Regions from separate parts of the Orenia marismortui DSM 5156 genome, predicted to be linked through region 3. Evidence: a T-box and tRNA genes for the amino acid it is inferred to sense, from the RefSeq annotation. Region 3 holds a T-box; the other regions hold tRNA genes.

Region 1 (3,261 bases), 370 kb from region 3:
GAAAAGTAGAAAAGTGGGTATATTTAAACACCCACTTTTCTAATAATATAACCAAGTAGAAAGTTAATTATTCAATAATTTCAGTAACAACACCAGCACCAACAGTTCTTCCACCTTCACGAATAGCGAATCTTAATCCTTCATCCATCGCGATCGGAGAAATTAAGCTTCCTTCCATTTCAATGTTGTCTCCTGGCATTACCATTTCTACACCTTCTGGTAAGTTAATACTACCAGTTACATCTGTTGTTCTGAAATAAAACTGTGGCTTATATCCATCAAAGAATGGAGTATGACGTCCACCTTCTTCTTTACTTAATACATAAACCTCTGCTTTAAACTTAGTATGTGGAGTAATGCTTCCAGGCTTAGCTAATACCTGTCCACGTTCGATGTCTTCTCTTTTTACACCTCTTAATAATGCTCCAATGTTGTCTCCAGCTTGCGCTTCATCCATCATCTTACGGAACATTTCTACTCCTGTTACAGTTGTAGTTTCAGTATCTTTGATTCCTACGATTTCTACTTCATCTCCAACTTTAATTACACCTTGCTCTACACGACCTGTAGCTACTGTTCCACGTCCAGTAATACTGAATACGTCCTCTACAGGCATTAAGAATTCTTTGTCTGTATCTCTTTCTGGAGTTGGGATATACTCATCTACTGCATCCATTAATTCGATGATCTTTTCTCCCCATTCACTACTTGGATCTTCTAAAGCTTTAAGCGCAGATCCAACTACTACTGGAGCTTCATCTCCATCAAATTCATATTCATTCATTAATTCTCTTACTTCCATCTCTACTAATTCGATTAACTCTTCGTCATCAACCATATCTGCTTTATTTAAGAATACTACTATTTTAGGAATTCCTACCTGACGTCCTAATAATAAATGCTCTCTTGTTTGAGGCATTGGACCATCAGCAGCTGATACGATCAAGATTCCTCCATCCATTTGTGCTGCTCCTGTAATCATATTCTTTACATAATCAGCATGTCCTGGACAATCAACGTGAGCATAGTGACGATTTTCTGTCTCATACTCTACGTGAGAAGTTGCAATTGTAATTCCTCTTTCTCTTTCTTCTGGTGCATTATCGATATCTTCAAAGTTAGATCCACCTACACCCTTTGATAATACCTTTGTAATTGCAGCTGTTGTTGTTGTCTTCCCATGGTCTACGTGACCGATTGTACCAATATTAACATGAGGTTTCGTTCTTTCAAACTTTTCTTTTGCCATTTTATTCCCTCCTAGTTTATGTATAGCTAATATTATATAAATTAAAGGTGATATGGGATCACCTATTTATACACAAATTATTTGATTAAATGGAGCCCACAACCGGATTTGAACCGGTGACCCCATCCTTACCATGGATGTGCTCTACCGACTGAGCTATGTGGGCTGGAGCGGGAAACCGGACTCGAACCGGCGACACCCAGCTTGGAAGGCTGGTGCTCTAGCCAACTGAGCTACTCCCGCATACTACTTAGTTTACAATTAATAATTTATAATGTATAACTAAAATCTTTAGACCTTAAGATTTGTAATTATCAATTTTTAATTGTAAATTGATTTTAATGGTGGAGGGAGAAGGATTTGAACCTTCGAAGGCATCGCCGGCAGATTTACAGTCTGCTCCCTTTGGCCACTCGGGCATCCCTCCAATTCATAAACTCAAACTGAAACAACACTAATATTATATGACTTTTATTACAGCAGGTCAAGAATTAAATCTATTTGTTTTATTGAATTATTATCCATTTGAGTTTATTAAATCTATTCAAATGCTATTTACTCCTGTTTTATCTAGATATCATTCTTTTCTAAAAACTCTTCTAATTTTCTTTTTATTCTTTGCAAAGCATTATCCACTGACTTAACATGGCGATCTAATGAAGCAGCTATATCTTGATAGCTTTTCCCTTTTAGATATTCCATCAATACTTGCAACTCCAATTCACTCAACATCTCTTTTATACTAGTTTCTAAAACTTCATAAGCTTCATAAGTTATAAACAACTCTTCAGGGTTAGATAGTTTACTCCCCTTCAATACATCTAATAAGGTCCGATCAGAATCTTCACTAAAGATAGGTTTATTTAACGATATATATGAATTCAACGGTTGATGTTTAAGCCTTGTAGCAGTCTTGATAGCAGTTATAATCTGCCTTGTCACACATAACTCTGCAAAAGCACGAAAGGATGCTAATTCTTCAACTTTATAATCCCTAATAGCTTTATATAAACCGATCATCCCTTCTTGTACTATATCTTCCCTGTCTGCTCCAATCAAAAAATAGGATCTAGATTTAATCTTAACGAAATTTCTGTATTTTCTAATTAAATATTCTAAAGCTACTTCATCTCCATCTTGAGCAAATTCTACAATCTCATCATCTGTCATTTTATTATAATTAATATATTGTTTACACTTTAAGTTTAGGTTCACCCATAATCCCCCTCCGCCTCTCATCCTCAAGATTACAATTAATATTATAACTTATGTAATCTTAGCTAGTCAAGAAGGATATAGGTGTAACTTTTTCCTTGTTTTAATTTTTAGGATTAATTTTAATAATAGTATCTCTAGGTGAATAAATATCCTTGGAGATAAATTCATTTTTTATTATTTTATCTCCTTTTTTCACTAATCTTCTAACCAACACTTCAAAACCATTTTTTCCAGACTGCAAAACTTGTTTAGAACCTAACTCTAAACTTTTATCAACCTCTCTTATCACCTTAGGACTTAACACCTTGGATTTAGTAGTTATTATTTCAACATTATTTTCATTAGTTTTACCCAACACAGCTAATGTTAATTGATTATTAACTAGATTAGCCATAATCATAATCGGATATTTAGTATTATTCTTAAATCTAAAATCAATTTGGCCATAATAAACAGTTGCTCCTCTACCTAGAGGAACATAGCCAACAGGAAGAGAATGTTTATTTCGTTCAATCACTTTTAAATTGGCTAATAATATCGAATTATAAAGAGTAGAAGAAACTTGGCAAACTCCTCCTCCAATCCCTTTAACAAATTTACCATTAATAATTTCTAGAGCTTCCTTATATCCTCTGCTTTTTATTCTAGGACCAACTATTTTATTAAATGAAAATATTTCATTAGGCATAATAAGCGTACCACTTATTTGTTCAGAAGCTATCTTTATATTATTATATCTATTTATATCAGCTTTATCAAAATAAGTTGTATAGGTCGCTACAATATTATTCAAT
Region 2 (3,261 bases), on a different contig from region 3:
AATAAATAATTCAAAATATTTTTAAATCTTAATTAGTTTTTTTGAATTTAATTCGCGTTATTCGCGTCAATTCAGCCCAGGACTACTTCGTCAGTCGCTACCTCCTTCAGGGCGCGTTGCTAGTTTATTTTTGTCTTTAGTTGATAAAAAGTTATCAACAGTTTGAAAAAAGAGTATACTCTCTTATACATAAACAAATTAATCTAACAATAAAAAAACTGTAATCTTTTTAAGACTACAGGTGAGTTTGCCATTAGCTCTATATAACTTAGGCAACCATATATAAGTTATATTTCTTCGCTCTAATTAATTTGTAGGTATTAACCAAATTATACTATATTTTGTCTGTAAAGTTAAGGGATTTTTGCATTAAATTCCATCTTTATTCATATTATTTGATTACTATCATCATAAATTATCCCCGAGACATTATATTCTCCTTTATTTGATTTATCTCTACTACAAGCAACAAATGTAATACTTAAACTTAATATTAATAAATTAAACATTGTAAAATTTATAACAAAAAAAGAAAAAAAGGCAATGAGTACCTTCTGCCTATTTAATAAATTTTATTTTCAAAGTAATAAAACAATTTATATTCGTAAAAGAACTGCTAAAATAAAAGAATAATACGATATTTTAACTTCGATAGTTAGAAGTTGAGTGATTAGATATTTGGATTTAACCTAACCATCAAACCACCTGACTCGCCAATTACGGAAATAAACACATTAAAAAAACTATTTATATTGAAAAGTAACTTTAAATTTAAACCACTCACCCTTTAAACAGTTTGACTCCAGAGAAAATACTCCCACTACCTATTAATAAGGCAAATATCCAACTTGGCAAATTCTGAATAACTATAATAGCACCTACCACACATAAAAACAAACCAGATCCACCTTTAATCTTTACACGATTAGATAAATAAAATCTCTTTAATTTATTTAACATATTATCTCTCCTTCCGAGATAAAATAATAGCTATCATAGCATTAAGCTATAATCACTATATGCTAAATGAAACAATTGTGTGTTAAAATTTTAAATTGCTTAGTTAATAAGAGTTTAAGAGAGAATAAGTTATTTCTTCTTTTTTAATAGATTATAATAAAGATTTATAAGCTTGACCTGAAACCAAACATAAGTTATAATCTTAATTGTTGTCAAAGGGGAGTAGCTCAATTGGTAGAGCACCGGACTCCAAATCCGGGTGCTGTGGGTTCAAGTCCTATCTCCCCTGCCAACATGCTGGCGTAGCTCAGCTGGTAGAGCAGCTGACTTGTAATCAGCAGGTCATCGGTTCGACTCCGATCGCCAGCTCCATTTTATTAGCTACTAGCTAATAGCCAATAGTTAAATATATGCCGAGGTGGCGGAATTGGCAGACGCATCGGACTTAAAATCCGGTGGGCTTTTATGCCCGTGTCGGTTCGAACCCGACCCTCGGTACCACTTTATTAATTACTAATTAAAGATCAATTTCTTCAAGATCTCAATTATACATTATAAATTATCAACTATAATTCAAATCTTTATTTAACAGTCCTGAGCAAAAAGCTCAGATTTTTTTATTTTTTGATATAAAGATAATCATAATGTCACAATAATAAAGGTCTAATCAAGTAGTTTTAGGATGAATTAATTAGTGACTATTCTTTATTAGCTACTAATTAATGGTTAATGATTAGATTTTAATGCACAACTTTCTCGCCATACTCTTCTAAGTTCTGTTCTAGCTCTTCGTTATCTTGGCTTTCTATCAATAATTCTAAGATATCACTTCCAAAACTCTTATCTACTCCATCTCTAACTATCAAATCCAAACCACCAATTACACTTTTAAAGAGATTTATCTTCTTATCTAATAAGTTAATAATCTTCTCTTCAATTGTATTTTTAGTAGATAAATTATAAATCAATACATCTTTATCTTGGCCTAGCCTATGAACTCTACCAATTCTCTGTTCTACCTTCATTGGGTTCCAGGGCAGATCATAGTTAATAATAGTATTGCAAAACTGTAGATTAATCCCCTGTCCCCCTGCTTCAGTACTAACTAATACATCACCATTTTTCATAAATTGACGTTTGGCCCATTCTTTTTGATTATCTCGTAATTTACCACTAAAGACAACTGGCTTATAACCATTTCTATATAGATGATAACAAATATATTGTTGAGTAGCCCGATATTCAGTAAATATAATAGCCTTTCCTTCTGTCTTGCTTAATATTTCCTCTACTATCTTCATCTTTTGATTCTCTGTAATAGATCTAGATAACTCAAATAGATCTTTCAGCCTATTTTGTATAGAACTATAACTTTCTGATTTAGCCATCTTATCTAAAGTTTGAGATACAGCAAAAGAACTACTACAAACTTCACGCTGCAAGGTTAATAAATGAAAAATACTCTTATTAGCATTAATACACCTCTTATACTCTTCTTTAACTAGATTAGTGATACCATTATATAGTTCTTCTTCTTTTTTACTTAAATTAAGAGAAATTAACTTCACTTTTCTATCAGTGTAATTCAAATCAATCTCTTCTCTTTGATTTCTTATCATAACCTTTGACAAATCATCTTGTAGATCATTTAAATTCTGCACTTTATGCTTTCCTTTAACATAATTATCTTTAAATTTCGAATAAGTTCCAAACAAATCCGGCTTCAATAAATCTACTAAATTATATAATTCTTTTAAATCATTTTGAATCGGAGTAGCAGTTAATAATAACATATATTTTGTAGGAATCTGATTAACAAACTTCCAGTTTTGAGTTTTAGAATTTTTCAAACGATGTGCTTCATCTACAATCACCATATCAAAGCCACGGTCATAAATATAATTACAATGTGGCTCTCTTTTAGCCTTATCTAGAGAAGAAATAATAACATTAAAGTAATGCCACCCTTTACCTTTTCGATTATTAAAACAATCTATTTGAAACTTATGGGTTAATTCCTGCCACCATTGAAAACCTAAAGAAGCAGGAGTTAAAATCAAACAGGTTTCAACATCTCCTCTAACCATATACTCTTTTAGAATCATTCCAGCCTCAATAGTCTTACCTAAGCCAACTTCATCTGCTAAAATTGCTCTTCCATTCATTTTATTAATTACTTTATCTACTGTCTCTACTTGATGGGGAAAAAGTCCTATATCATTTTCTTGCCAATATTTATCTAACTCTTTGATAGCCAGTAAGTTATCAACTTTATCTTCAGTTAACATCATTATCACCTTC
Region 3 (3,261 bases):
ATCATTAGCTTTAATTGCTTCTTCCAAAGCAGATGTTGCTTGATCCCATAACTCATCAGACCCCATGGCTTTATCAGGCTTAGTACTTAATTCTACATTATATTTAAAGCCAAAAGCATTATAAATAGTATCCACTAGTTTGATAACTCCTGTTAACTCTTCCTCAATCTGTGATGGTAAGCAGAAGATATGAGCATCATCCTGAGTGAAGTTTCTAACTCTCATTAAACCATGTAATGTACCAGATAATTCATGGCGGTGTACTAAACCTAGCTCACCCATTCTAATTGGTAAATCTCTATAACTATGTTTTTTATCTTTATAAACTAAAATACCACCTGGACAGTTCATAGGCTTAACTGCAAAATCTTGCTCATCAATTTGAGTAAAGTACATATCATCACGATAATGGTCCCAGTGTCCAGACTGCTTCCAAAGACTTTGGTTTAGGATAATAGGAGTCTTAATTTCTTGGTATCCAGCCTTTCTATGCTCTTCTTTCCAAAAATCTACTAATTGATTTCTTAAAACCATTCCTTTAGGATGGAAAAATGGAAATCCTGGACCCTCTTCTTGTAAACTAAATAAATCTAATTGCTTGCCTAATTTACGATGATCTCGCTTTTTAGCTTCTTCTAATCTTTCAAGATGCTCATCTAACTGAGCTTTTTTGTAAAAAGCAGTAGCATATACTCTTTGTAACATCTTATTATTTTCATCACCACGCCAATAAGCCCCTGCTACACTTAATAATTTAAAAGCATTATTCTTTAATTTGCCTGTTGATGGTAAGTGCGGCCCACGACATAAATCTCTAAATTCACCTTGAGTATAAATACTTACAGTATCATCTTCTAATTCTTCAATTAATTCTACTTTATAATCTTCACCTAACTCTTTCATTAATTCAATCGCTTCTTCTTTAGATAATACTTCTCGTTTAATTGCATATTTTTCATTGATAATCTTCTTCATTTCTTTTTCAATCTTTTCAAAATCTTCTTCAGAGATTCTATGTTCCATATCAAAATCATAATAGAAACCATCATCAATTGTAGGTCCTATAGCTAATTTAACATCATCATATAATCTTTTTACTGCTTGAGCCAAAACATGAGCTGCAGTATGGCGATAAACCTCTAAACCTTCATCAGAACCTAAAGTAATTAATTCCAACTTAATATCATCCTCTATTTTATAATAAACATCTACAGTCTCTCCATTAACCTTTCCTGCAATTGAAGCTCTTCCTAATCTAGATCCAATATCAAAAGCAACATCCTTAACTGTTGTTCCTCGATCATACCCCCGACTTGATCCATCTGGTAAAGTAACTTTTACTTGACTCATTTTTAATTCCTCCTTATATATAATTTATAATTGTAGATAACAAAGCTTTAAAATAATTATGTGAAATTTCTTTAGTTAAAAGTTAAGAATTCAAAGAAACGTAAGCGATGTCTGAGTTATATTTTAAGCTTCGTTTATGTCCCAAATTTATGGTTTAAACAAATATTAATTAATATAATCAAGCCTGTTTCCTTGGGAAAGCAAGCGAAATCTGATTAAATCAAAAATTAGTTATTAATGCACCAAATTTACTTAATAACTCTGATAACATTAATAAAGTATAAGCGTTTTCCCTATCTTTTAAATGATTGGACTGGGTTTGCCACGAAGAGTTTTTTATTTTAAAAACTCATAGGTTTGGTTACTTTTTTATCTAAGGAAAAAGGCAACTCGCCGTTAGGCGAAACCTAAGCATAGCTACAAAAAATAAAAAATCCCCCATCTCTAATTTAGAGACGAAAGATTCGTGGTTCCACTCTAATTAAACCCATAAATTTTAGAATATAATATATAAATATGGATTTATCTCAATTTAAATAACGGCTTTTTACCGGAGCACCCTACTATCATTAAGTTCAGGCGTCAACTCAGAGGTGGTTTTCAGTTAACAATTCTTAGGAGACTTCCAGCTTATAATCTCCATTCTCTGCTAAGAATCAAATTAACTTACTCGTCCTCTTCATAGTTTTTAAGCTTATTAACTTACTAAAATTATAAATCCTATTAAATCTACTGTCAAGTTAAATTTAGAAATTCATAACAATTACAGTTTGTCCTATTCCAACAAGAAAACCAAGAATAGCCCCTAGAACCTCTATATGTTTTAATTCTTTAGCTGCAATTTGTAATACTAATTCTTCTAATTCCCTCATTTCAAAGGTACTTACCCTTGTTTCTACTAAACGAGCTAAATCTGTCTCATTTAAAATTTTGTCTTTAGCCCTATCCATTAGCTGATCAAGATATGGATCTAAATCTTTATTTACCATCTCTTTTAAGAAGTTAATAATCATAACTTTAAAATTATCAGGTATAAATGGTGGTATTTTTTCTTCAGCCTTCTGGTCTATAATACTTAAAATAGCCACCTTAATGTCATCTTTAACTTCCAGTCCTGATAACTCTCTTTCTAACTCCTCCTTAGGCAATAAATCTCTTTCTACAACCTCTCCAATCTTTTTAGCTAACTCTTTACTTCGCTTTGGTAATAACCCTTGAATTTCAAAGTTTAATAAAGGAATTTTAATTGGTTCATAAGGCCTAAAAATTAATTTAATTGCTAGTAAGTTAGTTATCCAACCAATTATTGCTCCAACTATCGGTAAAAATAAAAACTTAAAAATCATTAAAATCCCTCGCCTTCTTTTAAAACTAATTACTATTATATAATTTGAGTTTTTATTTGACAAGGTAATTAGTCTAATTCATTTAAATTATTCAAATTACAATACTCACAACCTAGACAGATGGAGATCTTATCAGCAAATATGTTCTTTAATGGCTTAATTATAGAAACTGGTTCTTTAAAGTGTAAGATTATTAATTCAGGTGCTGCAGTTATCAAAGCACTGATTAATAAATCATCATAATCTAAATCACAATCTACCATACTTAAAAGATTTTCATCTAAGTAGGTATTTTCTATTACCATACCATCTTCATTTAATAATTTAAAATGATTATTTTTAAATTTAACCACATGAATCAACTCGTTTTTAGTTTCCTGGGTATCAATAAAATATTTCAATAAATGAATAAATTCTTCATATTCTTTTTCTACAATAAAATCATCCACTGCTCTATCAATAGCTACCTCTAATTCTGACAAATAATCCTTTAATCTAAATTGAACAAAGCCTTCCAAACTCATTTCATTTCTTACTTCTAAGTAATCAAGAATTTCTAATAATA

Evidence for each region. The T-box of region 3 lies ahead of thrS (threonine--tRNA ligase). A T-box ahead of a tRNA ligase gene usually reads a tRNA of that ligase, here a tRNA-Thr.
Region 1: it has a tRNA-Thr gene. The T-box ahead of thrS (threonine--tRNA ligase) is inferred to sense a tRNA for this amino acid. The anticodon was not compared.
Region 2: it has a tRNA-Thr gene. The T-box ahead of thrS (threonine--tRNA ligase) is inferred to sense a tRNA for this amino acid. The anticodon was not compared.

The regions. Positions count from the first base shown of each region.
Region 1 is NZ_KB900620.1:374,205-377,465, forward strand. It holds gene tuf (elongation factor Tu) at 68-1,249, opposite strand; tRNA gene OREMA_RS0111245 (tRNA-Thr) at 1,340-1,415, opposite strand; tRNA gene OREMA_RS0111250 (tRNA-Gly) at 1,416-1,492, opposite strand; tRNA gene OREMA_RS0111255 (tRNA-Tyr) at 1,592-1,676, opposite strand; gene sigH (RNA polymerase sporulation sigma factor SigH) at 1,820-2,464, opposite strand; gene OREMA_RS0111265 (VanW family protein) at 2,568-3,261, opposite strand, start outside.
Region 2 is NZ_KB900623.1:413,177-416,437, reverse strand. It holds gene OREMA_RS0115730 (hypothetical protein) at 781-960, opposite strand; tRNA gene OREMA_RS0115725 (tRNA-Trp) at 1,177-1,252, shown strand; tRNA gene OREMA_RS0115720 (tRNA-Thr) at 1,257-1,332, shown strand; tRNA gene OREMA_RS0115715 (tRNA-Leu) at 1,373-1,461, shown strand; gene OREMA_RS0115710 (DEAD/DEAH box helicase) at 1,701-3,248, opposite strand.
Region 3 is NZ_KB900620.1:3,078-6,338, forward strand. It holds gene thrS (threonine--tRNA ligase) at 1-1,350, opposite strand, end outside; T-box leader at 1,799-2,042, opposite strand; gene OREMA_RS0109500 (DUF445 domain-containing protein) at 2,097-2,696, opposite strand; gene ytxC (putative sporulation protein YtxC) at 2,765-3,261, opposite strand, start outside.